DNA from 4 places in the Candidatus Villigracilis sp. genome. Region 1 is predicted to be linked to each of the others. Evidence: riboswitches for the same ligand, from Rfam matches in the RefSeq annotation. Region 1 holds a riboswitch; each other region holds the start of a gene.
What was found. Region 1 has a riboswitch for cyclic di-GMP ahead of AC14M5_RS10380 (sortase, YLP family). Riboswitches for the same ligand answer to the same signal wherever they lie in the genome.

Region 1 (7,230 bases):
TATAATCCCAACAACTACCCAAAGGAGTTGACATGTACGATAAAAATAAACTCGACGAGTTAAAAGCTTCCCTGAAAAAGTGGGAAGAGACTTCACTAAAGAAAGCTTTATCACAATTACCTGAACGCGCCGACGAATTTATTACCACCTCCTCCGAACCGATCAACCGACTCTACACTCCGCTCGATCTGGCGGATATGGATTACGCCTCTTCACTTGGACTTCCAGGTGAGTACCCCTACACAAGAGGAGTCCACCCGACGCTTCACCGCAGCAAATTGTGGACGATGCGCATGTTCGCCGGCTTCGGCACTGCGGAGGAAACCAATGCACGCTTCAAATACCTGCTGGAACAGGGTCAGACAGGCCTGAGCATTGCCTTCGACCTGGCCACGTTAATGGGCTATGACACCGATCAACCCGAAGCGCTGGGTGAATTCGGCAAATGCGGTGTGGCGATCTCTTCCTTGAAAGATATGGAAATTCTACTGGATGGGATTCCACTCGATAAAGTTTCCTCCAGCATGACCATCAACTCGCCTGCCGCGATCATCTGGGCCATGTATCTGGCCGCCGCAGAAAAGCAGGGACTGCGTCTCGATCAACTGCGTGGCACAACCCAGAACGATATTCTGAAGGAATTCATCGCGCAAAAGGAATTCATCTTCCCGCCCGAACCGTCCATGCGACTCGTTGTCGACACGATGGAATTCGGCGCGCAGAAAGTGCCGCAGTGGAATACGATCTCGATCAGCGGATATCACATCCGCGAGGCGGGGTCAACGGCCGCGCAGGAATTAGCGTTCACACTGGCGGATGGGCTTGAATACGTCCGCTGGGGAATTGCGCGCGGCATGGATGTGGATGATTTCGCTCCGCGTTTATCCTTCTTCTTCAACGCTCATAATGATTTCTTCGAAGAGATAGCCAAATATCGCGCGGCCCGCCGCATTTGGGCGCATGAAATGCGTGAGACATTCAAGGCAAAGAATCCGCGTTCGTGGCTGCTGCGTTTCCATACACAAACGGCTGGCGTTTCATTAACTGCACAACAGCCTGAGAATAACGTAGTGCGCGTTGCAATTCAGGCGCTCGCTGCCGTTTTAGGTGGCACTCAAAGTTTGCATACCAATTCAATGGACGAAGCTTTGGCATTGCCATCGGAACATTCCGTAACAATTGCCCTGCGCACGCAGCAGATTATCGCTGAAGAATCTGGTGTGGCGAATACGGTCGATCCGCTGGGTGGAAGCTTCTTCGTGGAGGAACAGACCAACCGCATCGAGCAACAGGCCTATGATTACTTCGCCCGCATTCAGGAATTAGGCGGCGTGATTCCCGCCATTGAAAAGGGATTCTTCCAGGGTGAAATTTCAGACGCGGCGTATCGCTATCAGCGTGAGATTGACAAGGGCATCCGCAAGATCGTGGGTGTGAACGCCTACGCAGAAAAGAAACCGCTTTCCATTCCGATCCTGAGGATGGACCCGGATGGCTACAGTCGGCAGGTGGCGCGCTTGAGTGAACTCCGCAAGACGCGAGATAGCGGACGAGTTGGTCAAACTCTGGATAAATTACGAATTGCCTGCGAAGGCACAGAGAACACCATGCCGTATATCATGGAATGCGTCCATGCGTATTGCACATTGGGCGAGATCATTGGGGTGATGACGAAGGTGTTTGGGAAGTACGAAGAGCCGACGATGATATAAAGCCTCAGGCTGTAGAGTCAACTGTCAGTTAAGAAAGAGCGGAGAATTTTATTCCGCTCTTTCTTTTGCTTCTTCGCGTTTTGTTTTCAGCAATTTTTGAATCCGCGTATATTTTTCGCGTGAGAGCGGATACGACCAGGCGAGAATGACTGTACCCATAACAATCGCCACACTGATGAAGGAAACCATCAAGCGAATTGAAAGAAGCGCCGAATTGGGCTGAGAGAACTGAGTCACATCTGCGGGTGGAGATTGATAGCCAGACCAGCCCAGAACCTGCAAAGTAATAAAGATAACCCCCGCGCCCGTCAACTTGCGGATCAGGGTGCGGATGCCGTAATAGATGCCCTCCTGCCTACGGCCTGTGCGGAGTTCATCCCATTCGATCACATCGGGCAAAATGGAATCAGGCAAAATGTACGCAGCAGAAACGCCAATGCCTGCCAACCCAGCGATGATCAGCAAATAGGTGACCTCGCCCGGTTGAATGGTGAAGATCATGGCCTGCACGATGATCCATATAGACATGCCAACGATATAAGCCTGTATCTTGTTGTATTTCCTTGCGAACCATAACCAGAAAGGCACGAATAAAATACAGACCAGCATTAGCACCCCAAAGAAGGCAGACTCAAGCGCGAGGTCAAACCCAAAGATGGTGATCTTTGCCAGCAAATCTCCCTGGGCTATCCAATATAATAAAAAGAATGGGAAGCTGATGACTACCATATCCACTGCGGACCAGTTAAACATGTAAATGCCGGCCGCATAGCGGAAGGGCACATTCTGCCAGGCCAGGCGCAAGGTTTCTCTGAAAGGAATTGATTCCTGTTCCACGGATGCAAAACGTTCCTTCACGAACCAGCCAATGAAGAAAAGTGGAAGCGAGCCTACCGCGCCGAAAACGGCACCTGCTAGCAAAAATCCCTGTTGTTGCGAGCCGCCACCAATGATGACCGCATCCACGATCATGGGCGCGGTCATTACAACGGTGAGAGCGGCCAATAATTGAAAGACCGTGCGAAAGCTTGAAAGCGAAGTGCGCTCGTCATAGTCCTGAGTCAGCTCGGGGGTTAAGGAAAGATACGGTACAGCCACGAGGGTGGTCAATGTATCCGAGATCATAAAGGCCAGAGTCACATAAATGAGCAGGCCGATCTGGCTGTCCCAATTGGGCGCAGACCAAAGCATCACGAAGCTCAGGCCGAATGGAAAGGCAAACCACAAGAGGAACGGGCGGCGGCGTCCGAGTTTTGATTTCATGCGATCACTCAAAGTGCCAATGATGGGGTCATTGACAGCGTCCCACACGATTCCCACGAGTGCGCCAAGGGAGGCAAGCCGTGGTTCGATGCCGACCACGTCCGTGAGGTACAAGGCATAAAAGATCGAACGCATCATGCCAATGCTGGCAATCCCCCAGTCACCAGAACCGTATAAAAGTTTTAACCAAATAGGAAGTTTATGTTTCATACCAACCAATAATTCTAATTAATGAATTCGCGCAAGTGTAGCATGGAATGTCAAACAAGAAAGCTAACTGTAAGGTTTACAGTTTTATATGGTGTTAGTAGGGAAAATACCCATGACGATCCTGCCAACCTTCCCTTATATTTGAAGCAAGAAAGCAATCGAAAATGGCAAACCTGTTGAAAAGCAGAGACGCAAAGCCACGGGTCTAAAGTTGTGGAAACACGATCATGATCGCCAGGCCGCCGAAAATCACATAGTGTATTGTGTTTTCATCCGCGGACCTGGCTGACAAGCAGGTCCGTTTTGTTTTCTGAACATTAAAAGTGGATCGTATCGATAACGGCAAACCCGTCGAAAGGCGGGGACGCAAAGCTATGGGTCTAAAGCCAAACCAACGGCCATGACCGCCAAGCCACCGAAAACGAGCCTCCACAACCTTCAGCACAACATAAATTGTGCGAAAGGTCTGGATGCTCTGATGAAGGAGTTTCTCATGGCATCCAGAAATCAGCACGCACAATTAAAGAACCGAAAAGTTTCCCTTGCATTTTTACTAATCCTGCTCTGCGCACTTGCGCTCCCCACACAGGTATATGCAAAGGAAAATACAACCACCCTTCCAGTACTGTCGGACTTCATTGAATCCGTCAAAGATGGGAGCATCAATACGCTGCGCGGCATTTATGTTGAGAACGTTATGGCGTACACTGTTCTTCAACAGCCAAGTGGGAAACCAGGGTATGTATCCACTCTCAGTTATGTAACAACCCAATTCAAAATGGCCACCAGTTACGGCAACATCGGCCTGCTGGCACACAACTACCTGGCAGGCGCAACTTTCTCACAATTGAAAGCGGGCAACACCATCACCCTTATTTACGGTGACGGGCATACTCAAAGTTTCCTGGTGGAAAGCATTTTGCAATATCAGGCCCTCACCCCGCTCAGCCCCTACAGCAGTTTCGTGGATCTTTCAACACAGACCACCTTTACCGCTGAAGAAGTATTCAACAAAGTTTATCGCGGCGACTATCACCTCACCCTGCAAACCTGCATCGCAAAAGATGGCAACCTCAGTTGGGGCAGATTATTCGTCATCGCAAAACCGATCAAGTAATATAAGCACTTTAGATGCTCAAGCCGCTGTCCTTTGCGAAGCATCCTGTGGACGGCGGCGTTTCCCTGGCGCCACCCACCAGGGCAGGCGTGTGAGTACATCTTGCGCCGTCCTCGGCGCAAGGAGCGTTTGCCTTACATGTTTTATATACACACGCCAATAGGCTTTAAAACATGGAGCGATATTTGGGGATAAAATAGACGCATGTCATCGCTTGCAGATAAACTGAAATCCCTGGGTGTGAAGACGGGCAGTTCGCTTCCCCCTCCGCCCCAGGTTGAGAGCCACACAATTGACTCTGTTGTGACTGGCAGCTATTTCCCTACCCCTCGCGGCGAAGCCTTCGTCACCGAGCAGGTCTTTGACATAGATTACCTGCACGGGAAAACATCCCCCTACTCATCATTCCCTCTTTCCTTAATTTCACAATGGGCAAACGACACGCGCATGGCGGAATTGCCCATCAGCAAATTCGCATTTCTGGATACCGAAACATCGGGCATGTCCGGCGGCACCGGCACGTACGCCTTCCTCGTAGGCGCCGCGCGCTTTGTGGATGACAAATTCGTACTACAACAATTCTTCCTGCGTGACCCATCTGAAGAACCCGCTATGCTCGAAGCGCTGATCAACTTCCTCGCACCCTGTGAGGGATTGGTGACTTTCAACGGAAAGTCATTCGATGCACCACTGCTCGTTACTCGTTATTCGTTACACAGAATCCCTGTCCCTTTCAAAGGCTATGCCCATCTTGACCTGCTTCCACTTGCAAGGCGCTTGTGGCGAGATAGGCTTCCCTCGCGTGCCTTGAAATATCTCGAAGAACATGTGTTGGGTTTCACCCGTGCATCGGAGGAAGTACCGGGTTATGAAATCCCCTGGCTTTATTTTGATTACCTGCGCACTGGGGATGCCCGTCCTTTAGGTGGCGTGTTCTATCACAATGCCATGGATGTAGTGGCGATGGCGGCTTTGCTGGGTCACGTCAGCGAGTTGTTGGCCGACCCATACAATGGCCGCGTGGAGCACGGACTCGATTTCATTGCGCTCGGCAAATTATATGAGGACCTTGGCCATTGGGATGAAGCCGCCCGTCTGTTCGAGCGTGGACTCGAGCTTGGGTTGGAGGAAGCAGATTTCGGCGTGGCAGTGAAGCGTTTATCCACTTTGCAAAAGAAGCGTGGGGATATAGACCAAGCCCTGCGTTTGTGGGAAGAGGCCGCGCACAAAGGTCACATCTATGCTCATATTGAACTGGCGAAATATTACGAACATACATTGCGCGATGTAAAGAAATCCATCAAATGGGCGAAATCAGCCCGCAAGGAAGTTGAAAAGGCAGACCTGCCCGTATGCATCCGTAAACATTGGTTGAACGAAATTGACCACCGCCTGGCGCGGTTGGAGCGTAAAGCGGGTTTATAATTGGGTATCACTCTATAGGAGGAGGAGCCTACGATGCAAATTACTGTTTCAAAAGAAAAGGGGAACATCACCATTCTGAAGCTTGCAGGCCAATTGGATGGGCAGACCTATCAGGATCTGATCATGAAAGCCCAGGAGGTCTTTAACGCGGGTTCAAAGCATATCATCCTGGATATGAGCGAGTTGACTTATATCTCAAGTGCTGGGTTGGTTTCGCTTCACACGATTGCACTTCTATTGCGCGGTGAAGCATTGCCCGACCCCGAGCACGGGTGGACCGCACTAAAATCCATGGATAAGGCACGCGACGAGGGTGTGCAAAAGAACGTCAAACTTCTTAACCCGCGCCCGGAGATCGTAAGCGTGTTGGACATGGTTGGTTTCTCCGCGTTCTTTGAAGTTTTTACCGATAAACAAAAAGCGCTCGAATCTTTTTAGAAGAAAGTTCTTCAACAGCGATGCAGTTAACTGCATCGCTGTTGATTCATATATATCGAGGTTGCAAAAATGAAACGAAATTTGGGAAACCTGGTCATTATTCTTCTGGTGGTCTTAACCGTTGTAGTCTGGTTCGTCTTTCCACCTGAGCGCGAGGGCGTGGAAAATTATGAGCGCTATCACTTTGGCATGACGCTCGGCTCGATGGTGATCGTGTTAATGTCTTTTTCCTTATTCCTCTCCACGCGGCCAAAATGGGCGGAACCTTACTTCGGCGGCCTGGATAAGATGTATATGACGCATCGCCATACCTCCACCAGCGCCTTCCTTCTGATGTTTGTGCACTTGCTGACCGTCCCCATATCCATTATGAATTTACACCTCGGCAATTACCTGGCTATGATCGCATTTTTAGGGATCATAGCCATTGTGTTGCCCACGCTTGCGCCGCGCATCCCGTTTTTGAACAAGCTCGCGGGGAATGACTATAACGAGTGGAAAAAATTACATCGCTACATTGGCCTGTTTTTCATACTCGGTTACCTGCACTCCGTCACGGTCAATGCGCCCACCACCAAGATCGCCATCAACTGGAATCAGATATTCGTCTTCCTGGGCATCGGTTCCTATCTGTATACGGAAATATTTGGCAGGTTCTTTAAAAAGTATGTGCCATACACCGTGGAGGCAGTGAACCACCCAAACAACTCCACCACAGAAGTGGTTTTGCGTGCAGATGGCGAGCCTATTAAACACGCACATGCGGGTCAATTCCTGTTCGTCAGGTTCCTGGATGAAAAGAAACTGAATGAATCGCATCCTTTCACCATTTCCAGCGCACCGCATGAAGATGTTCTACGTTTGACGATCAAAGCCAGCGGAGATTTCACCCGTCATTTGTTCGCGAATTTAAAAGCAGGCACTTCTGCCATTATAGAGGGAGCCTATGGTCTGTTCAATTACAAGACGGGCGGCTCAAAACAGATTTGGGTGGCGGGCGGCATCGGTGTGACACCCTTCCTCTCGTTCATACGGGACCTGAAAACTGATCTCGGTCACGATGTA
Region 2 (7,230 bases), on a different contig from region 1:
TCGCTGGAATCAATCCGCGTGCGGTTGCAGTGAAAGCGCCAGTGTAACCAAAGGTTACATTGTAGTTAATCGCGCCGCCAGTACCGGAGACTTGCGTTGGGGCCGATAGTGCGACCGGGCGAATCACTAACGGACTGGTGACATTGTGCACGCCATCCGACCAGGTCAGCGAGCCGAATGTATAGCTATTAAGTACAGCAGAACCGAGGGTGGTGAAGGTAACAGTATATGTCTGCGTTGCACCCGAAGCTAAACTGAAGGAAGAGGGGCTTACCACTACATCGATGCCTGCCGGAGCGACAACGCTTACATTGTATGTAGCTGTCGGGCCGACATTGGTGACAGTGCGAGTCACAGTTTGTACACCAGCCAACGCGCCAATGGCTATAGACGGATAGTTAAGGTCGCTTGCATCAATAGCCGTTGCAGCAGTAGCGCCAAAACAGAAGTTACAGAGACCCTGACCCTTAAGGAAGTTACGCCAATCGTTGAAGCCTGCGTCATATACCAAGCCGGGGTCAGCGGCGTTGTTTGGAACCGCTTGTCCTGCTCCATATCCAAATGGTGTACCGGGAATAGGAGAAAAGTCGTTCCGCACTGTAGTGGCGGTAGTCATGAAGGCCGATTTAATGGCTGCGGGTGACCAGGTGGGGTGCAAGTCTTTCAAGAGGGCACCCATACCAGCCATATGCGGACTGGACATGGAAGTACCACTCAGGAAATCCCAATCGCGGCCACCACCTGCCGGAGAGAATGCCGCAAGGATGTCTACGCCTGGAGCCATAATGTCGGGCTTGAGCAAGTCGCCACTGCCGGCGAGGGCCGGACCGCGAGACGAGAAGGCGGCCACATTCGGCGCCACCACGGAAGACAAGGTGCCTCCAGTTAGAGTGGCTGTCGCGCCTGGTGTTGCAGCGTATGCACGTACAGCAGCGCGATCTGTATCAGCCAAGTGAACTGTTGGGACAAAGTGAATATCAGCATTGAGTGAACTGGGTGAGACATTCACAAGTACCATGCCCACGCCACCAGCAATTTGCACTGCAAGGCTTTTATCCACACGTGCAATTACACCACGGTCACAAACCACAATTTTGCCCGCTACGATAGCTGGGTCGAGGGTTCCCGGGTAACAGAGAGCAACCTGTCCCGGGTCAGCGCCCGCCAAACCAGCAGCATCCGAATTAATAATGGGCGCTGGGCCAACTCCGGCGGTTGCCGAGGCACCGGTGTAGACCGAGCTATTGCCAAGAGTCACAGTCCCCTCATAGAAACGGTCATGTGTTCCAGCCGCTACGGTGGTGAGCCATGGGCTGTTGTGGGCCACAGTGCTTGCACCAGGACCCTCATTGCCTGCCGAGGCAGCTACGAATACACCTGCACGGGCAGCGAAGAGGAAGGCTACTTCCACCGGGTCGAGGAAGCTGGTGCGTGAACCACTGATGGAGAAGTTGATCACATCTACGCCATCAGCTACAGCTTGATCGATGGCGGCAACGCTGTCTGAGGAAACACAGCCACCATCATCACCATTCCAACAGACTTTGTAAGCGGCGATGCGAGCGCGCGGCGCCATGCCACTAATTGTGCCTAAATTGACGCCGTCGATAATGGCGGTCACGCCATGATTGCCCGCAGCGGTGCTGGCAGTGTGGCTGCCGTGACCATCATAATCACGAGCGGATTTGAAGTCATCTTGAACTATGCCGAAGTGACCAAAGCCGGCAAGGTAATAGCGCGCACCGATGATTTTGTTGTTGCAATCATCTTGCGACCACTGCTCACCAGACTGACAATCACCCTGCCAACCGGCAGGCGCAGGCCCGTAAGCTTCAGTGTCTTTGCCGCTTTCACCAGCTTGATCGGAAAGATCGATTTGATCTGAGAAACTGGGGTTTTCTGGCCAGATGCCAGTATCAACAACACCGACGATAACATCTTCGCCAGCGCTCCCAACACCACCGAGTTGATCCCATAAGCCGCCTGGGTTACTAAGCCCAAGGAAAGCAGGCGTGCTAACTGTTTCCACCTGCATCATTTGATCGGGGCTGACTGCAACAACACCATCGGCAAAAGCCAGCTTGCTGGCCTGCTCATAGGTTAATGCTGCCGCAAATCCGTTGAAACTATAATGATAATCATAAAGCTTTTCACCGCCGCCAACCTTGCTAAGAGCGGCATCGTGTTTGGAATCGAGATATGCTACATATTTTTTTACATTCGAGCTGTTTTTATCAATCTTTTGACCGTTATTCGGTGCGGTTGCTTTCAGACCTTTGATGTTTCCCTCATAAGCAACAACAGGGTCATCGATCATTTGAACAATATAAACCCCGCTCTCACTTCTCTCAACATGGGCCCCATTTGACTTTATGCTCGGTTGTGCAACGGCAGGCGATACTACCGAAAACACCACTGCCAGAGCCAGTACCAGTGAAAATATGATGGATACCTTGCGATACATGATCTTGTCTCCTCTTCAAAATTAAGTTGGGCAATATTTGGGACAAAACTTCTTCGTTACTTTAGTCTGTATTTTTTGCGGGAGCCTCCTTTAAAACGAAAAACCACCAGGGAAAATTTCGGCGGTCTGGCAATCTTCCAATTCTGAGCAGGAACCTGGAAGACCCATAACTTTGCGTCCCCACCTCACGATGGGTTTGCCTTTTCGAGTTTGCAGTTTTGCAATGTCATCACCATTATCTCGAATTCTCTTATTAAATGCAAGAGGCAGTTTCTGAATTTTACAAAGCATTTATAATGTTTTGAATGTCCAAAAAACTTATTATTCTGATAATCCCTGTCGCAATTGCGGTGGCAGGAATTTACCTGTACTTTAACTATGGAAGAAGCACCGCCCGCCTCGCGCAAGTCTTTGATTGGTTCCGTGACCAAGCTTCAAAACCTGAGTTGATGATGACTACTGGAACCAGATGCGGCGAGGCTCCGTTCATTTTCCCCACCGATGGCTTGATCGGGTTTATCTGGGACGATTCTTTCCGCCCCGGTCACCGCCACGCCGGGGTGGACATTTTCTCAGGGACGGAGGTGGGCATCACGCCCATCGTAGCGGCTTACCCCGGCTACCTCACCCGCCAGGCAGATTGGATATCGACAGTCATCATCCGCGTGCCAAGGGATCCGCTGGAGCCTTCACGTCAGATCTGGGTGTACTATACTCACATGGCAGATGTGCAGGGAAATTCCTTTGTCTCCTCTGAGTTCCCAGCAGGAACCAAAGAGGTATACGTGGAAGCTGGTACATTGCTGGGCTATCAAGGGAATTACTCCGGTGATACGAACAACCCTGCCGGCCTTCACTTGCATATTTCAATTGTGGAGGATGATGGCTTGGGAAATTTCAAGAATGAACTGGAAATTAAAAACACCTATGATCCCTCGCCATATTTCGGTATGCCATTGAATGCCAATTCAAACACGGATACGATACCGTTTTGTCAATAAAAAGTTGTGTCACTCTGAGGGAGCGTTTTTCGCGACCGAAGAGTCTCGTAAGTTGCAGTAAGAGACCTTTCGCTGTCGCTCACATCGTCCCGACACTTGCACCGAACCCAAGTACGGTGTGTCCTTCGGGAGAGTGACACATCAGCGAGAATATACATATGGACTTAAAAAACAAAACCATCCTCATCACTGGCGCAGGTAAGGGTGTGGGGCGCTTGCTGGCAGAAGCTTTGGCTGAACATGGCGCAAATGTGGCTGCTAATGATATATCCCCCATCAACGTGGAGCAGGTTGTGGATGGGATCAGTGCTCGCGGCGGAAAAGCCAAAGCTTATGTTGAAGATGTTGCCAAAAAAGTTGGGGCGCAGGCTTTGGTCAAGGATGTGGAAGATGAGCTCGGCGGGATTAACATTTTAATCAATCATGCGGCAGTGGAACCGCATACACCCTTGCTGAATATGGACGAATGGGATTGGCATCGCACTTTGGATGTAAACCTGACGGGTGCGTTCTTGATGATCCAATCAGTAGGGCGTATTATGAAGGCAAAAGGTAACGGGGTGATTCTGAATATCGTCGCAGGAGTAGGTGAGGGCGGGGAAAAAGAGGCGGGGGCTTATCTATCCAGCAAGGCGGGGTTGGCTGAGTTATCCCGTCAGGCAGATCAGGAATTAAGTCCGCATGGTGTGCGTGTGTATGCAGTTGAAAATTCCAAAGATGTAGTCAAACATATAATTTCTTTGTTGGAGGCAAAATGAAGGAACTGCTTGAATATCGTGTAAAGATGATCGCAAGGCTGGCAGAAGCGGCGCAGGAATTTCGGGTCGCTTGCAAGGCGTTCGAAGACCCATTTACGAAAGTGGAAGACGAATGGACCGTGCATCAGATCGCGTCACATGCGCGTGATGTGGATAAGTTGGTGTACGGTGCGCGCATCCTGCAAACGCTGAATGTGGAGGACCCTGATTTCAAAGGGTTTGACGCGGACTCCTGGATGGAGACTCATTACAACAAGGATGAACCGCTCGAAAGTATTTTGACCGATTTTTCTGCAAATGTGACCGACCTTTGCAATACTCTGCAAACCATGCCGCAGGAGGCCTGGTCTCGTGTGAGCAGCCACAAAACGATGGGCGAAGGGTTGACTCTGCAATTCTGGGTGGAACGCAGCCTGGCTCATATCGAGGAGCATCTGCTGACACTGAAAAATAAGTAGACTGCACTGCAAAAAGTTTAATTTACCGCGAAGCACGAAACACTACGCCGTGCGCCAGTACGGTAAGACCGCTAAGAATTTTAAGGGTTGTTCACACGGAAGTTCAATATTTTCGAGAAGACCCTTAAGAATTCCTTTGTGTACTTTGTGCTCTTCGTGTTAAGAAGAATTTTTTCAGATTAAAAAAGCGGAAATCTAGTGAATTTTGCCCGTCTTCTGCATATTCCTGAGGTAAAATAGACACATGAAAAAGCAACGAATTATCCTGGTAGACGATCACGAGGTGGTACGGCTCGGCTTGAAATCCTTACTGGACCGCCACCCGCAGTTCGATGTAGTTGGAGAAGCTGGCTCAGCTCGTGAGGCGCTCGAACAAACGGCTTCATTAAAACCTGATGTTGTCGTCATGGATATTCGCCTGCCTGGCACTTCGGGAATCGAGGCTTGCGAGCAGATCGTGGCTCAATTCCCAAACACAAAAGTGATCATGCTCACTTCCTATGCTGAGGATGAGATGCTGTTTTCTGCGATCCGCGCGGGAGCTTCGGGATATATCCTCAAGCAGATCGGGAGCGAGGATCTGGTTAAGGCGATTGAATCTGTTGGGCGCGGTGAAGCGCTGCTCGACCCCGCAGTCACACAGCGCGTATTCCAGGAAGTGCGCCGCGCTGTCAAAGAGGAGGAGGCTTCGGCTTTCGCCCATTTGAGTCAGCAGGAAAAGCATGTGCTTTTACTGGTCTCTGAAGGCAAGACCAATCGCGAGATCGCCAAGAGCTTATTCCTTGGCGAAGGTACGGTTAGGAATTACGTTTCGAGCATTCTCTCCAAATTGAGTGTGAATAACCGCGCTGAAGCAGCAGCTTACGCAGTGGAACATAGTTTGAGAGAATACATTTCCAATTAAGTTTTAAACGACTGTACAATGGAGACACAGAGATGACAAACTCGGTGAGGATGTGTCTCTGTTTTTTTATTTAATCATTACATGTCACTCTGAGGGAGCGTTTTTTCGCGACCGAAGAGTCTCATACTTTCGAGAGTAGAAACCCTTCGCTCCGCTCAGGGTGACACAACGAGGAATCATGTTTCCATTTGTAAAACTCACGGATGGCGCCATCACTGTACGTCCATTTGAATTTGGGGAGGAAAAGGCACTGCATCTTGCAGTTAAAGAATCTCTGACCGAACTCAGCCCGTGGATGTCCTGGGCAAATGAGAAATACTCATTGGAAACAGCCAGCAACTTCATCACGGTCACACGCGCACAATGGGCAAATGGCGGCATGTATTCCTTCGCCATCCTGGATGCACAAACCAATGAACTCGTGGGCGGATGCGGATTGAGTCACATTCATCCCGTCTACAAATTTTGCAACCTTGGCTACTGGGTGCGGACTTCACGTCACGGCCAGGGGATTGCAGGGCGCGCTGCCAAACTGATCGCGAAATTTGCATTTGAAAAAGTGAACCTGATCCGCGCGGAAATCGTCATTGCCGCTGGGAATACAGCCAGCAGACGCGTTGCGGAAAAGATCGACGCACATTATGAGGGCGTTTTATTAAACAGAATGACAGTGGGAACAGCAATTTATGATGCCCACATGTTCTCGCTTCTCCCCGCTGACTTTGGGCTGGTGGCCAGACTATAGGCAGAATCCAAACCTAAAACAAGCCACGGATTTCACGAATTTTCACGGACAAAAATCCGTGTTCATTCGTGAAATCCGTGGCTAAAGTTTTTAAGGCTGAACAACTAAGATCCTTTCTTGATGTGAATTCAGGCTTTCTCCCCACTTACTTTCATCCAGGCCTTCTTCATATTCAACGCATCCTCTTCCATGATGGGGCTTTCACATAGAATGCGGCCTGCACAGCCGAATTTATTCAGGGCTTTGAAGAGGGCTTTCAAATCCAGGTCCGCATCGGCGAGGGTGAGGTGATTCTTCTCACCCTTAGGGCCATACTCAATGCCAGAGAGGTGGATATGCAAGTTCTTCAATGATTTTGAGCCCAATTCTTTGCCATATTTCTCCAACATGCGAGACCATTCATCGTAGGTATTCAGCGAGCCGTCACCGGGGCGGGCGTGAAGATGAGCGAAGTCGAGGCAAGGCTGAACCATGTCCATGGCTTTGCTCATGGCGAGGGTATCTTCAAAGGAACCCAACATGGCTGATTTCCCCATCGTCTCCGGGCGGATGGTTACCTTATCACCGTTCTTTTGCAATTCCTTGATACATCCTTCCAAACGCGGAACGGCAACCTTCAATACCTCAAGAGGGTCATTCATAAAATACGACCCTGGATGAAAGATAATATCCGTTGCGCCAGCCAAGTAACCGTAATGAGCCGCGTCCATTAAGCGCTTGCGAGACTTGGGCCATTCCTCTTCAGTCCCATTCAGGTTAATAAAATATGGTGCGTGCACGCTCAATGAAACAGCCTGCGCCTCGCCTGCTGCTTTAATTAATTCGCAAGTCGCCTCGGTCACACGTACTGATTGCACCCAACCGAGTTCAAATGCCTCCAGCCCAATGGACTTGCTGAAT
Region 3 (7,230 bases), on a different contig from region 1:
GCAACCCTGAAACCACCACGGGCGGACAAGCTCTCAAGTTCTATGCCTCCGTCCGCCTCGATGTGCGCCGCATTCAATCCATCAAAGTCGGCGAAGAAGTCATCGGCAATCGCACCCGTGTCAAAGTGGTCAAGAACAAAATGGCGCCGCCTTTCCGCACTGCCGAGTTTGACATTATGTTCAACGAAGGCATCTCGAAATCTGGTGATGTGCTTGACCTCGCCACCAAGTTTGAAGTCCTCACCAAGCGCGGCGCCTTCTTCTCTTATGGCGATATCCGCATCGGCCAGGGACGCGAGAATGCCAAAGATTACCTGCGTGCCAATCTTGATATGATGAACGAGATCGAAGGCATCATCCGCCAGAAAGCGCTCAGCGGCGAGATCGCCCTTCCGCTTGACCTTGGCGCTGAAGTAGCCGAAGAGGCCGGTGGTACTGAAGAAGAAGCATAAAGTAAAATAAATGGACACGGTAACGTGTCCATTTTTATTATGACGAAGAATCGCTTCTCACTTAGCCGACAACTGATCCTGCTCACAAGCATTTTCTTCTTTTATGCCTGTGCCCCTCAAACTACACCGACGCTGTTCCGCCCGCCGACTTCCATCCCGCCCACACAGCCGCTATCCACAACCACGCCCATACCTGCGTTATTCACGCCTGCTCCCACATTTACTCTCACCCCAACTGCTACACCGGGCCCTTGCATAAATGACCTCGATTTTATTGATGATGTGACAGTAGATGACGGTACATCTTTTCTCCCTGGCGCAGCCATTGATAAGCAATGGCTGGTGCAAAACAGCGGAACCTGCGGCTGGGATGATACTTATCGCTTGAAGTGGGTGGGAGGCTATCCCCTCGGCGCAGGAGAGGAACAATTGATCTACCCCGCCCGAGCAGGGACTCAAGCTACGCTGCGCATCCTCTTCATCGCCCCCGCAGAGCCAGGTTCTTATGTGACCTCCTGGCAAGCAGTTGATGCTGATGGAAACGTCTTTGGTGATCCGATCTTTATGCAGGTTGTGGTCACACCATAGTTTGCTCCATCCGGGATCAAGTTCCTAATGGCGCGTGAAGGAGTATCTATGCCATCTCAAACCGAATTCCCCATCATCTTTGAAAATCTCAAATCCATTCTCGAACCTTACGCCAAAAAGCTGAATGTCAAATCAGATGCAACGGAAGTTTATTATCTCGAAGGCGGATACAGTGAGAAATGGAAGAAGGACTTATTCTTCGCCTCAACACAAGTGAAAAAGAATTATGTCTCTTTTTATCTCATGCCAGTCTACATGTATCCCGATCTATTGAAGGACATCTCCCCTGAACTCAAGAAACACATGCAGGGAAAATCCTGCTTCAATTTTAAGAAGGTCGAAAAACCCCTGTTCGACGAGTTAAGTCAACTCACGAAGCAGGGATTTGAAAGATTCATGAAGGAAGAGTATTCATAATCATGTCATTGCGAGGAGCGCCCTTGCTCTTTGCGACGAAACAATCCCCAACGAGGCAAAGGAATTATTTTGTCAGGCTAAAGCCTTCCTCGCAATGATGGGACTGAGATAACTGTTTTTTGCGAGCCCTTAATTCACGCTCATAAAGCCGAACATTTTCCACATGCCGCGCATCATCGCATGACCGAAATCTGGCTTTAGGTATTGGTTCGGGCATGAGCCGGGAATGACCGCGATCCCATTGGCTTTGCACATCTCTACAGCAGAAGGGGAGACGCTGGTCATGCTTGCCGCGAGACCGGGCTTGGTGCCCATCATGCAGTGCATCCATACATGTTTGATGCCCATATCTACGCATTGTTGAATGATCTGGTCAGTTACCTTCGGGCTGGTAAGAATAAAGACTGCATCTACTTTTTCAGGGATGGATTTTAGGTCGGGGTAGCAAGTGTCCCCTTCAAAAGAAGATATGTGCGGGTTTACTGCATAGACTTGATAACCACTTTCCTTGAATTTTTTATAATTCAGATTGCAACCTGTCTCGCGCTTATCCGATACACCCACAACGGCGATCTTCTTCTGCGCGAGGAAATCCTGAACCATATTATCGAGTTTTGACATAAGAATTCTCCTTTAATGAAAAATCGAAGCCATGTGGCTTCGATCAAATTGAAGATGATGATCCAATATTTTGCTCACAAGGAAAATTATACGTAATCGAGATTCATAAACAAGATGACGAACATCACTTTGTGTGGTCATAAGGCCAGACCACTTTACCTATGAAGTGAGACAAACAATCGCCTTACCAAACTGCAAATGTTTAACCTGTTGCAATTATTTTGCAAGGTCTATTTATTTTTTTCAATGTTATATTGACAACAACATCCGATAAAGGCAAAACCGGTGAAAGCCGGTGACGCAAAGCCATGGGTCTACCGTCACTACAAAGTGACCACGACCGCCAGGCCGCCGAAGATCACAAAATTCTTTTTGTGTATGTTTGGCCTGGCTTACCACAAGTCAGGCTTTTTTATTCGGATGGCTGATCAACCTTCAAGAAGTTCGTTCCACTAGCGCAGACCCGCTTCCATGTGGATCTGCAAAACAAGGAGAAAAGCCATGTTACGCAATTTCAAGATCCTGTTCGTTGTGCTCGTCATAGCCATCATCTCAGTCGCCTCTTATGCTTTTGCTGCGGCTAACACTGTCCCAGCCACAAAAGCTGGTGATGGTCTGGGAGTGGTCAGCGGTTACACAATTACCAGTGTTGTGTACACTTTGAATGGGACCGATCCATCCACACTGGATAGCGTCGCATTTGACGTGGGTGCTGCGGCTACAGTTGTAAAAGTCCAACTTGTGGCCACAACTGGTTCCTGGTATGCCTGCACTCTCGGCACCGGCACAACCTGGTCATGCACTACCACCGGTCTCGATGTTTCGACCATAAACCAGTTGCGTGTGGTAGCCGCCAGCAACTAGTTCTGATGACCAATTAATGAAAGAAGCAGGCCTGCTCCGATGGAAGAACCCGTCTCGAAGATTGGCGGGAGAACGCCGCGAGCAGGCCTGTAATTTTATAGATAATGAAACCCATTAGTAAACGCTCGACCACTCTTGTTACGCTATTATTCCTTTTCATTGTATTCATCTTTGTAATTGCATTTGCGCCAACTAATTTGGGCGGCTCAGTCACGTATGTCATCGTCAACGGCAACAGCATGGAGCCGAACTTTCATCTCGGTGATCTAATACTCGTTCGAACGGAATCAACTTACAGGGCGGGGGATGCGGTCACCTATCAAAATGCAGAAATGGGTGCTTTTGTCTTCCATCGCATTATTGGCACTGAGTTGGATCGCTTCATCCTTAAAGGTGATAATAATTCCTGGCTTGATTCTTATCAACCAACGCAGGATGAGATCATTGGAAAATTATGGGTGCATATCCCGAAACTTGGCAAGGCCATTGAATGGGTACGTGAGCCGCTGCATATTTCGCTTACAGTTGCTTTGCTCGGAGGTGTCTTGATGTCTGGCGTGATCGCAAAACCATCCAAACGTAAAAAGGAAAACAATAAGCCGTTGACGAACTTTAGAGCAAGGTCTGAAGGCTTGTTGTATGCGGCTGGGTTTCTCAGCCTGGCTTTCCTTGCTTTGGGTATTCTCGCTTTTACACGTCCGTTGAATCGCCCCGCCGAAAATATTCCATATCAACAAGAGGGTTATTTTTTCTACTCGGCCACGGGCACGCCCGGTGTTTATGATTCCGATGTGCTGCATTCGGGGGAGCCTGTCTTCCCAAAATTGACTTGCTTTCTTAACATCGGTTTTACCTATAATATGATCGGAAATGCTGTGCAGGGAATGACAGGCAATCAAAGTATGGTGGCTCGTATTATGGATGAGCAAAGCGGATGGTTTCGCACGATCCCTTTGAATTCGGGCGCTTCGTTTAATGGCAATTCATATTTCACGATGACCACTCTTGACCTGTGCCAGGTGGAGTCTCTGGTAAACCTGGTGGAGCAGGAAGCTGGTTTGCATTCCAGTTCTTACACTTTGGAGATCGTTACAAATATTGCACTTACTGCAACGGTTGCGGGGCAACAGATCAACGATACCTTTGACCCAAAGCTAGTATTCAAATACGACAAGGTGCATTTCTATCTCGCTGCGGACGAATCACAGCAGGATCCTTTGCGGTCTTCGAAACAAAGTATTGCAAGCGGTTCTGAAACACGGGTAAACACCATTTCCTTATTGGGCTTGAAGCCGCCCGTTTGGGCAGTGCGCTTCATCTCCCTGCTTGGGCTTGGGTTTGCGCTATTTGGTATTATCTTTGCTGGCAGCAATGTGTATCGCACCGCCAACCAGAGTCAGGAGGCGCTCATCCGCTTCAAGTATGGCTCCATGCTGGTGGATGTTTATGAGCAAAATATCGCGCCGTCTTTATCGGTGATCGATGTGGCGACGATTGATGATCTCGCCAGGCTTGCCGAGCGGCATGGCACGATGATCCTGCACATGACACAGAATTTTTTACATTATTATCTTGTCCAGAGCAGCGGCACGACTTATCGCTATGTGATCACCACTGGCAGGAAGGGTGTTGCGGATCATACACAAGTTGACGACGTAGAAATTAAGCACATAACAAGTGCATTTGAAGAACGTGTTGTTGAACCTGCGCCCATTCATGCCGAGCCAATTAGCTCCAAGGTCGTTGATGAAGAAAAGAAAACGAGTAATCCTCCTCCACCTGTAAATGAAATGCCAGCTCCTGTTGCTTATGCCAGCAAGAATAAGGCTGCCAATCTGAAACCAGTCCGTGAAGAAGTAATGGAATATGCCATCCATACCGGTGAAATTGGATTTACATTGACTCAGCCTGAGACGGAGATATTAAGGAAGATCAAATTATGACTATACCCCGTCCGCTTCAACTGCTGACCTTTGGGCTGGTTGCGCTAATATTATTTACCTCGGTGACGGCTGTTGCCGCCACCAATACCATTCCAGTTACGCGGCTTGATCATGTTGTATCGTCCGTCAACATTAATAGCTTCAAGCCTTCAGCTTGCTCAGGCTTATCCCTGACCAACCTCGCTACTGGCTCAGGCACATTGACCGGTACCACAGGCAATGACCTCATCCTCGCCAGCTCTGGCGTAGACACGATTGACGGCCTTGGCGGAGATGATTGCATCCTCGGCGGCGGCGGAGATGACACCATCACTGGCGGTGATGGGAATGACGTGTGCCTGGGCGGTCCTGGAACCGATGTTTTTACTACTTGCGAGGGGGAGATTCAATAAGTATTAAATGATATAGAATAAAGCGATGAGCATTCAAAACGCATATAACGAGTGGTCAGGGATCTACGACTCAAACGAAAACCTGACCCGTGACCTTGATCAAAAAGTGACTCGCGAGACTTTCGCGGGTCAGCATTTCGAATCCATCCTTGAGCTTGGGTGTGGGACAGGCAAGAACACCGCCTTCCTCGTCCAAATTGGGAGGCAGGTTCATGCCCTCGATTTTTCGCAGGGCATGATCGAGAAGGCCAAAGAAAAAGTCAAGGGGGAGAATATCCGCTTTGACATGGCAGACTTAACGAAACGCTGGCCTTGTGAAGATAATGCTTACGACCTCATTACCTGTAATCTTGTGTTGGAGCACATCGCAGACTTGTCCCATATCTTTTCAGAAGCCACGCGGACATTATTGCCAAAAGGCAAATTTTTCATCAACGAACTACATCCCTTCAAACAATACAAAGGGGTAAAGGCAAGGTTCGAAAGGAATGATGAAACAATAGAGGTGGAGGCATTTGTCCATCACATTTCGGAGTTTATCAATGCGGCCATGTCCAATGGCTTGAAATTGGTAAAGATAAACGAATATTGGCATGAAGAAGACCAGGATAAGCCGCCAAGAATCGTCTCCTTTATGTTTGAGAAAGTCGATGTTATTCAGGTATAACTCTGACATACTCGCCGATCTTATCTCCAAACCACCCGCTAACCAGATGATATAGCGCGTACAGTTCCAGCGCGAAGGGCAGATAGCCGCCATAACCGAGCAACGGCATTTCAAAGATGTGCAGCCAGTTACCCCAGGGGACGTGATAGATCCATTTCGGATACGAATAATAATTCCACATCTCCCAAAAGAAGGCGGTCAGCAATACACCCAGCCAGAGTGAAATGACCGGACGCCAATCGCCTTTCGCCGTCCACTGGGCGAGCGAGCGATTTCCGAGCCAGATATTGATGGGTTCAAGAATAAAGTAGAGGGATAGCCAGATGAACGGAAAGAAGATTTTCGGGTAGATCAACATCAAGGCGAGCATGATCCAGCCGAGGGCGAAGAAGGAAACGGTTGTCCTTTTATCCGTACCAATTACGGGACCGCGGGTAAGTCGTTTAACAAAATCAAAGCTCGCGAAGAATTCTGCACTCCCAAATACGGCGGGGATCACAGTTGTGAAGCTCAAGGTTGTCCAAAAGAAATATTGTAGTGGTGTGAATATCTCGGCACCGCTGTAGGTCCAGTTTTGGGTGCGGAGGTTGAGCAGTTCGAAGATCCACCACACGGGCGCGGAGACGAGGAACAAGCCGATGTATTTTCGCGGACTCCGCATGAGCAGAGAAGTGCCCGTGCGCCAGAAGACCAATCCATCCATGCCAAGGCAATGCCCAAACCACAGCGGGAAGAAACCCCAATGCGTGCGCGGGCCTGTCAACGTCCAATTGAGGATCCAGAAAACGATGATGAGACTCAGTCCGAGCCAGCCATGCAAAGGGACTTTGAATTTTTGGTTCTTGAAATTGGTTGCCATGCCCCAAGTTTACACTGAGAATGTGAGGTGTCAGGCTTTCCTTATTTCCCCACTATCCCTGATCAGCGAATACCCAAACCGAAATGGAAGATAACGTGTTATTGCCATTATCGCTTGCCTCATAACTAAACTTTTTGGCACAAATTGCGGCTAAGATATTACAACCTTGATTTAGCAAATTATGCGATACGCTGTAAATGTTTTGTCTTTTACTGGTAGAAAGGAAATGAAATGAACGGCGTGACTTCCAAACAAGATGTGACAATTGTTTCCAGCCCCGACAAATTAACCCTGTTGGCTTACCTATTCATCGTATTATTTGCGGGCTCGAACTTTGTCGCGGTCCGATTTACAGTGGCAGAATTGCCGCCTTTTTGGGGAGCAACCATCCGCTTTGCGGCGGCGGCGCTCATATTCTGGGGGATCG
Region 4 (7,230 bases), on a different contig from region 1:
CCATGTTTGTAGTGATCCAATTCCAATATTTTTTTGGTGGCCACACCAACATCAACGTGGAAGGTTATACCTATTCCGAATACGCGCGCCGTGGATTCGGCGAACTGATCACGGTGGCGTTCTTTGCTTTGATGATGCTGCTGACGCTGAGCGCGATCACAAAACGCGAAACTGAATCGCAGAGAAAGATCTATTCGGGGCTGGGGGTTGCCCTCGTTGCCCTTCTGTTGGTCATGCTAGTTTCGGCGTACCAGCGCCTCGGTCTGTATGAAGCGGTGTATGGTTTCTCGCGTCTTCGCACATACACACATGTCTTCCTGTTCTGGATCGGCCTGCTCCTTATCGCGACCATCGTGTTGGAGATCCTTCGCAAAGAAAGGATGTTCGCGTTTGCGATGCTTATTGCCTCATTTGGGTTTGCAATTTCTCTCCCGATCTTGAATGTGGATACTTTCATCGTGAACCAGAACATCCAGCGTGAAATCAACGGCCTGACGGATGACAGCGTGGAATTGGATGCCCAATACTTCATTGACCTCTCCGACGACACCGTTCCTACACTGGTTAAAGCGCTGCGGACGCCGTCCCTGCCTGATGCCGTCCGAGAGAAAATAGGCGCATCCCTGGCATGTATCCGCTACGAGCGCAAGCGGGATGATCGTGAATTCACCTGGCAATCCTTCCACTTCTCCCGTTTCAATGCGGATCAGGCTCTTGCCTCCGTCAGCAAGGAAATTGATAAGTATAAGATCACAGATACCGACTGGCCCATGATCGTCACTACTCCTGCTGGCGAAGAATTTTCCTGCTGGCGAAATTATTATGATTAGACGGGCCCATGTCATTGCGAGGGCAGTGATCGTCTGCCCGACATCGTACCCGAATGGGTAAGCAATCTCCGTCAACGCTGTAGAGATTGCTTCGTCCCGATAAGAACATTCGGGATGGTATCGCAAAGGGCAAGAGCGCTCCTCGCAATGACATAATCAGAGTAAGAACCACCCACCATTGACAGTCTATCCATCATCTCAACAAACAAGGACTGTCAATGGATTTCAAACTGACCATTTTCTCTGATTACATCTGACCATGGTGCTATGTCGGCCAGGGTGTGGTCGACCTACTGAAAGATGAATACAAAGTGGATGTGGAATGGCGTCCGTATTATTTGCGCCCCGATACTCCGCCCGAAGGCATGGAATTGTCCGATTACATTCTGCGTGCGCGTGCCAATGGTTCGGAAGAACGATTACGCAGCATGGCGAGTATGTATGGGATGGAGTTCAACTCTACCAAGCGAATCTACAACACGCGCCTTGCGCATGAAGCTACTGAATATGCCCGCGAGCACGATAAAGCCAATGAATTCCATCACGTGATCTTTCGCAAAGTCTATGGCGAGGGGTCGGATGTAAGCAAATGGGATGTGCTCCGTTCCGCCGCCGAGGAAGTAGACTTGGATGCAGATGATATGCAGTCTGTTGTGGAGGGTGGGAAGTACACTGCCCAGGTTGTGGAGCAAGTCCGCTGGGCACAGCAGATCGGCGTGACAGGTGTGCCGACCTATGTGATCAATGACCGTTATGCAATAGTCGGTGCACAGCCTTACGAGGCTTTCAAGAATGCGCTGGCGCAGATCATGAAAACAAGTTCATAGTTTGCCAATGTATTACAAAAATAAGCCACGGATTTCACGAATTAGCGCGGATTTTAGAATCCGTGTAAATCAGTGAAATCCGTGGCTGAGTCTTTAATAGTTAATTATTTTTCTACTTCCACTGCCACATCAATAATACGATCAAGTCTAAAAGTGCGTTCAGCTTCGCGGGTGTGGCAATAGGCTTGCAGGTAGATGTAATCGGATAAACCGATCACATCCTTGGGAGTGATCCAGCGTTCGGATGTCTCACCGTCTTTATCCATATATTTGATAAACAAACGCTTGCCGCTGTTGATGGCTTCGCTGAGTTCAGTGGGCAGGTACACACCTTCTTCAGGCCAGGCGGGGGAGTTGTAGATGCCGATAAAATCATCCAAGGGTTTGTTCATGGATTTGAGCGAGTCCATCATGGCGAAGAAGAGATTTTTTGCAGTGATCGCATCTGCGAGGGCACGAGAACCTTGAACATTAGCTGAGACGTGGAAATCATCAGCTAGATGATGTAGGCTGTAGGATGGCAATTCGTAGAACTCGCGTGCCAATAAAAGCGTATCTATCAAATTAGGGATTTCGACAGTGCGGCCTAACTTGCGGTATTCATTATCGAGGAATTGGATATCAAATTTAGCATTATGACAGACCACTACCGCATCTTTGAGCGCAGTATCTATCTGGTCGATTACCTCTGCAAATCGCGGCGCAACGGATAATTTGGATTCGTCCAAGCCATTCACGTGAATAGCCGCGGGCGAAAGAGTCCGCTCGGGGTTGATGAGCAGGTCAAGGGTCGATTTGATGCGTTTGCCTTCCGTCAGGACAATGGCTATTTGGCAAATCCGATCTCCAAACCACGGAGAAAGGCCGGTGGTCTCGACATCCAGAAAAGCGAAGCGGGCATTTGCGATGTTAAACATAATTGGCGCACCTTTTGAGTGCGCCAATCTTACCGTATTTTTGAGGCAATGCAAATTATGCGCGCCTGCGTTGGACGATGCTATAAATTGCCAACGCGAGCACAAAGAGAGCGGCAACCCAGGCGCTGTTTGCGACCAGGGGCGTGGCTGCTTGTTTAATGGCGATGCCGATGAATGACCAAACCAGCACGAACGCATAACCTGAGTCGCGGCGGGTGATCGTCATGGCAAGGGCGAGAATGCTGGCGACAACCAGCATGATGACTGCCCAGACCTGCGGCGCAATGCCGAAGCCATTCCAATTGATGAGGTAAAGATAATCTGTGACGTTGGCTATGGTAGCAACGCTGATCCAGCCAAGATAGATGCTGAAGGGAATATCCACGCTCCATTTTTCAGCATTGCTAACAGGTGTGCGACCAACATTCAAGTTGAGGTAGCTGATGATTAGCAGGATGAGCAAGGCCAACATGACCAGTACGCTCAAGCCAAACAAATTGTAATGCCAGCAGAACAACCAGGCGGCGTTGAAGATGCCGCTTAATGCAAAGGTGTAGCCAAGTTTGCGTAAGCGCGGACTTTCCTTTTGTGCGGTCTGGTATTGATAGACCGTGAATGCGATCCAGCCAATGTAGATGATGCCCCAGATGGCAAAGACATACCCCGCAGGAACGAAGTAAACCTGAAAGCGATCTGAGATCTCGCCTGTGTTTTGCCCGTTAAGCGGCAGGGTGCTGGCCAAGATGTTAACTGCGAGCGCCAGCACCACTGAAAGCGTGTTGGCAAGTTGACGTACTGAGTCTTTTGACATGATGTCCTCCAATTTGAAATGTGTATCACAGCGACAGGTTCATCATATGACTTCTTACTATCAAATGCCATCAATTGTAGTTTTACTTTTCAAAATACTTTCGTACTTTTGCCGCTATCTGGCGCTCGGTCATCTTGTCTGCGGTTTCGACATGGACTTCCTTAACGTGATTGCCATTGTGTGCAAGCCTTTTTTCAAATTCATGCTTTGCTTCTCCAGCGCCGATCACCAGCAGCGAATCTGCCTCTCCGATCGCCGAAATGACTTGTTCATAATACTTGTTGAGATGTTCCTGATAGCGCCTGTCGTTCTGGGGTTCTTCTGCAACAAACAGCGCGGTGTGGGCCGCCCTCCCACGCACTCCTCTGCCCTTGGCGCGCACACGTTTTTCCACCTTCGATTCGATCTGCAGCACCTCTTCTTTCTTTCCTTCAATTTTCACGATCACTGCTTTTTTGTGGTCAATCCACAAGCCGATTTTCTTTTCCATGAAACCTCCAAATCTTGTTTCAACGGGCATCCTCGGCCCAATTTAAGTATACTTATTTCAGATCTGAATTGCAACTTGATCCTGTTTATAGTATGCGAATTGTTCACTACTCACAAATGCTGGGCCTTTAACGTTCGCGGTCATCGTCCAGCAATTGCATTGAATTATCTTTGATGAGTTACTTATTAATAGATTCTAAGAGATATGTGGGTAATAAGAAGTAATAAGGAATTTGCACAAATGCAAAGACCAAGAAAATATGCTCCGCAATCCCGGTTGTATTAATGTAAATAGTAATAAATTTGAGATGATTTATTACTTATATGTAATGTTTCCAAAAATGTTTAGGGATTCTTAACTCATAATAAGTCTATTCCAGAGGGGTCATGATAATCTTGGCGACGCAATATAGAACTTCGCTGTTGTGAAAAAATTCAATCAATATGTTCGAAAAAAGCAAACCCGGCGAAAGCCGGGGACGCAAAGCCACGGGTCTAAAGGTAGTGGTTCGTCCGCTACGATGATTGCCAGGCTACCGACGTATTCCGGGAAAATTGCCTGGTATGCGCCAGGCAGTTTTATTTTTTGTAAGGAGAAATAAGTGAAAAAGAAGGCATATCGATTAATGAGTTTGATGGTAGCACTGACCCTTGCGCTAGGGGGCTATTACAATGCGCTGGCTTCAGACTTACCTAGTGCTAGGATATCGGGATCTCAAAGCGGAATGTTGAGTTCCAATATTTATTACGTTAGTACCAGCGGCAGTGATACGAATTCAGGGTCAGCTACCTCGCCCTTCAAGACGTTTGCAAAAGCCGTTTCAGTCCTGGCCGCTGGCGATACATTGCAGGTAATGCCTGGGATCTATGGCGAAACATTGACCCTTTCAACTTCAGGTACTGCAACTTCGCCCATTACCGTTATTGGGAATGGAGCCATCCTGAATATGCAGGGTGTGAAGGCAAATGGAATCGTGGTGAGCGGCAGCTATATTAATGTTTCGGGATTTGAAGCCATTGGAGCCACTGACTTCGGAATCCTCGTTACGGGCAAGTACGTGATTGTTGAAAACAACCTCGTGCATGATAATGTCACTAAAAATGGGGTGGGGACATGCGGCCTATCGACTACGTGGGGAAGCGCGCTCAAGGTCAAGGCCGGAGGAGAAAACACAACCATTCGAAACAACACGGTTTATGACAATTGTGGAGAAGGAATAGCTGTCACACGCGGGGTGGTTGCCCAGGTGGAAAACAATACGGTTTACGATAATTTCGGGGTTAATATTTACGTTGACAACTCCCCGTTCGTAAATGTGCAGAACAACCTGTCCTACTGTACGGGCACGCATCTGCGTGACGGAAAAAGGGCCCATGGAATAGCATTGGGTGAAGAGCTCTATACAGGCTGGGGAGCTCAATTGCATGATATTCTAATATCGGGTAATACGATCATTGAATGCCGGTCCGGAGTTTCCGCTTATGCAAGCAATACGGGTGGCACCCTGACGAATGTAACCATCACCAATAATAACGTGCCAAGCGGACAGATACGATCCATTTCCCTGCAAACCACACCAAATCAGAACGTATTGGTTTCGTACAATACGATATTCAACTCGATCTATGTTTACGAACCTGCAGGCGTTACGCTGGTTGGGAACACAATTGGCAGTGTCGCGCCTACGTCAACGAGCATGCCGGCGCCCACCAGTACAATCCTGGTCCCAAGCTTTACACCAACCTCAACCGCTGTGGCCATTAATACTGCAACTCCTGTCCCAGCATCACCCACACCCACCCAGTCGGTCATATTGCCAACAACCACCCCAACCGCATCGCCCATACCATCGTCACCTACCGTTGCGCCGACCTTGGTGCCGCCAACAGCAACGATGATTGCGACCAACCCTTCAGCCTTGGAAACCACCTATGACGACATGGATGGCGGCTTTCTCTACTCCGCTGGTTGGGACAATGTGAGCAAGAGGCAGGCTTATAACCGCTCCTTTAAGCAAACATCGCAGAACGGTGCCTATGCAACTTTTGCCTTTACCGGACAATCTTTCAGCGTAATCTATAAGGGCGGTACCGCCTTTAGGAAAATGGATGTTTATGTAGACGATGTGCTGGTCGGAACGATTGACCAGAAGGCCTCTTCGTCCACCTTCCAGATGCGGTGGGATTATCCTGGTCAGCTAACACTAGGCAGCCATACACTTAAACTGGTTTTCGTCACTTCAAACACATCCGGTGGCACCAACGGATCGATTGACGCAGTAATCATTCGTTAAAAGCTTGTGCTGTAACACCAATGTAGTCCATGACTCACCCCGAAATTAATCTTTCGCGGGTGAGTTTGTTTTTAAACATAATTGAGCTGATAAAAATTCAGATTTTTGTGCTTCATCAATGCAATACAGCTTCCTCTTTGGGCATCTCCGATCAAACTAAATTTCTGCAAAAGGTATTGAATCTTGCTATGAAATCCCTATAATGATAATAATCAGGACAACTTGGGTTTTGAATCTCCAATTTTTATCGGTATGAAAGGAAACGTGATGAACCGTATACATAACATTCGATTGTTGTTGAGCGTAATCGCTGTGGTCATCCTGTTGTCTTCAGGGGCAGTACGGGCAGATAGTGGCGGCTCCAATGTCGGGCAGGCCTTCAACATGGTGGTCGTTGGCCACAATGATCTCGGTGGGCGAGGCTTCAATGCCGATGTTTGGGTGCACAAAGGCTATGCTTACGTTGGCCAATGGGGATTTGGCGACTGGGCCTCAGGGTCGAAAGATCGCTTCTGTCCACAGGGTTCGAGTACAAGCGTTGTCATCGTGGATGCCCGCAACCCGGCAAATCCGCAGGTGGTGGGGCGGCTCCAGAATCCACCTAATACTTCCATTGAAGACGTAGTCGTATACACTGCTCAGTATGGGCGCTCGAAAGGGCATGACATCGCCGTTGGCGGAATCCAATACTGCGGTGACTCTCGCTATGACACAAACGCAGATCGCGGTTTGATGCTTTGGGATGTTACCAATCCTGCGGCGCCAATCCAGATCGGTTATCTCAACACGGGTTGCTGCACGCGCGGCGTTCACGAGTTCGAGATCCAACATCGTACAGACTTGCGCCACACCTTCGCTTATGCAACTGTGCCGACAAGCCGTTACCCCGATGCAAGTACTCCCAGCGGCTACCGTGACCGGAATGGCGATGGCGATTTCCGTTTGATTGACATCACTGATCCTGCCAATCCGGTGCAGACATCAGACTGGGGAATTCAGGAGATTGGCGGCCCGTTCTACGCGGGGCAGGGATGTGATGCCGATCCCAATTATGGGCATGGG

Region 2: it holds a riboswitch for cyclic di-GMP, as region 1 does, so the genes downstream of both, AC14M5_RS12695 (S8 family peptidase) here and AC14M5_RS10380 (sortase, YLP family) in region 1, are expected to answer to the same signal.
Region 3: it holds a riboswitch for cyclic di-GMP, as region 1 does, so the genes downstream of both, AC14M5_RS03765 (hypothetical protein) here and AC14M5_RS10380 (sortase, YLP family) in region 1, are expected to answer to the same signal.
Region 4: it holds a riboswitch for cyclic di-GMP, as region 1 does, so the genes downstream of both, AC14M5_RS13095 (right-handed parallel beta-helix repeat-containing protein) here and AC14M5_RS10380 (sortase, YLP family) in region 1, are expected to answer to the same signal.

What each region holds. Positions count from the first base shown of each region.
Region 1 is NZ_JBXMTI010000066.1:1,760-8,989, reverse strand. Features, by position in the region: gene AC14M5_RS10390 (acyl-CoA mutase large subunit family protein) at 33-1,712, shown strand; gene AC14M5_RS10385 (MFS transporter) at 1,761-3,185, opposite strand; cyclic di-GMP riboswitch class I at 3,342-3,432, shown strand; cyclic di-GMP riboswitch class I at 3,517-3,605, shown strand; gene AC14M5_RS10380 (sortase, YLP family) at 3,679-4,302, shown strand; gene AC14M5_RS10375 (ribonuclease H-like domain-containing protein) at 4,507-5,727, shown strand; gene AC14M5_RS10370 (STAS domain-containing protein) at 5,761-6,165, shown strand; gene AC14M5_RS10365 (ferredoxin reductase family protein) at 6,235-7,230, shown strand, end outside.
Region 2 is NZ_JBXMTI010000082.1:2,727-9,956, forward strand. Features, by position in the region: gene AC14M5_RS12695 (S8 family peptidase) at 1-2,464, opposite strand, end outside; cyclic di-GMP riboswitch class I at 2,582-2,675, opposite strand; gene AC14M5_RS12700 (M23 family metallopeptidase) at 2,770-3,465, shown strand; gene AC14M5_RS12705 (SDR family NAD(P)-dependent oxidoreductase) at 3,624-4,223, shown strand; gene AC14M5_RS12710 (DinB family protein) at 4,220-4,681, shown strand; gene AC14M5_RS12715 (response regulator transcription factor) at 4,926-5,585, shown strand; gene AC14M5_RS12720 (GNAT family N-acetyltransferase) at 5,764-6,330, shown strand; gene AC14M5_RS12725 (TIM barrel protein) at 6,459-7,230, opposite strand, start outside.
Region 3 is NZ_JBXMTI010000019.1:4,722-11,951, reverse strand. Features, by position in the region: gene recA (recombinase RecA) at 1-452, shown strand, start outside; gene AC14M5_RS03780 (NBR1-Ig-like domain-containing protein) at 477-1,040, shown strand; gene AC14M5_RS03775 (hypothetical protein) at 1,089-1,457, shown strand; gene AC14M5_RS03770 (CoA-binding protein) at 1,587-2,078, opposite strand; cyclic di-GMP riboswitch class I at 2,344-2,434, shown strand; gene AC14M5_RS03765 (hypothetical protein) at 2,580-2,942, shown strand; gene AC14M5_RS03760 (signal peptidase I) at 3,047-4,885, shown strand; gene AC14M5_RS03755 (hypothetical protein) at 4,882-5,277, shown strand; gene AC14M5_RS03750 (class I SAM-dependent methyltransferase) at 5,303-5,944, shown strand; gene AC14M5_RS03745 (hypothetical protein) at 5,931-6,803, opposite strand; gene AC14M5_RS03740 (DMT family transporter) at 7,035-7,230, shown strand, end outside.
Region 4 is NZ_JBXMTI010000088.1:10,812-18,041, reverse strand. Features, by position in the region: gene AC14M5_RS13120 (DUF4153 domain-containing protein) at 1-830, shown strand, start outside; partial or broken gene AC14M5_RS13115 (DsbA family oxidoreductase) at 1,100-1,657, shown strand; gene AC14M5_RS13110 (exonuclease domain-containing protein) at 1,762-2,574, opposite strand; gene AC14M5_RS13105 (tryptophan-rich sensory protein) at 2,630-3,385, opposite strand; gene AC14M5_RS13100 (hypothetical protein) at 3,468-3,875, opposite strand; cyclic di-GMP riboswitch class I at 4,321-4,415, shown strand; gene AC14M5_RS13095 (right-handed parallel beta-helix repeat-containing protein) at 4,477-6,168, shown strand; gene AC14M5_RS13090 (LVIVD repeat-containing protein) at 6,436-7,230, shown strand, end outside.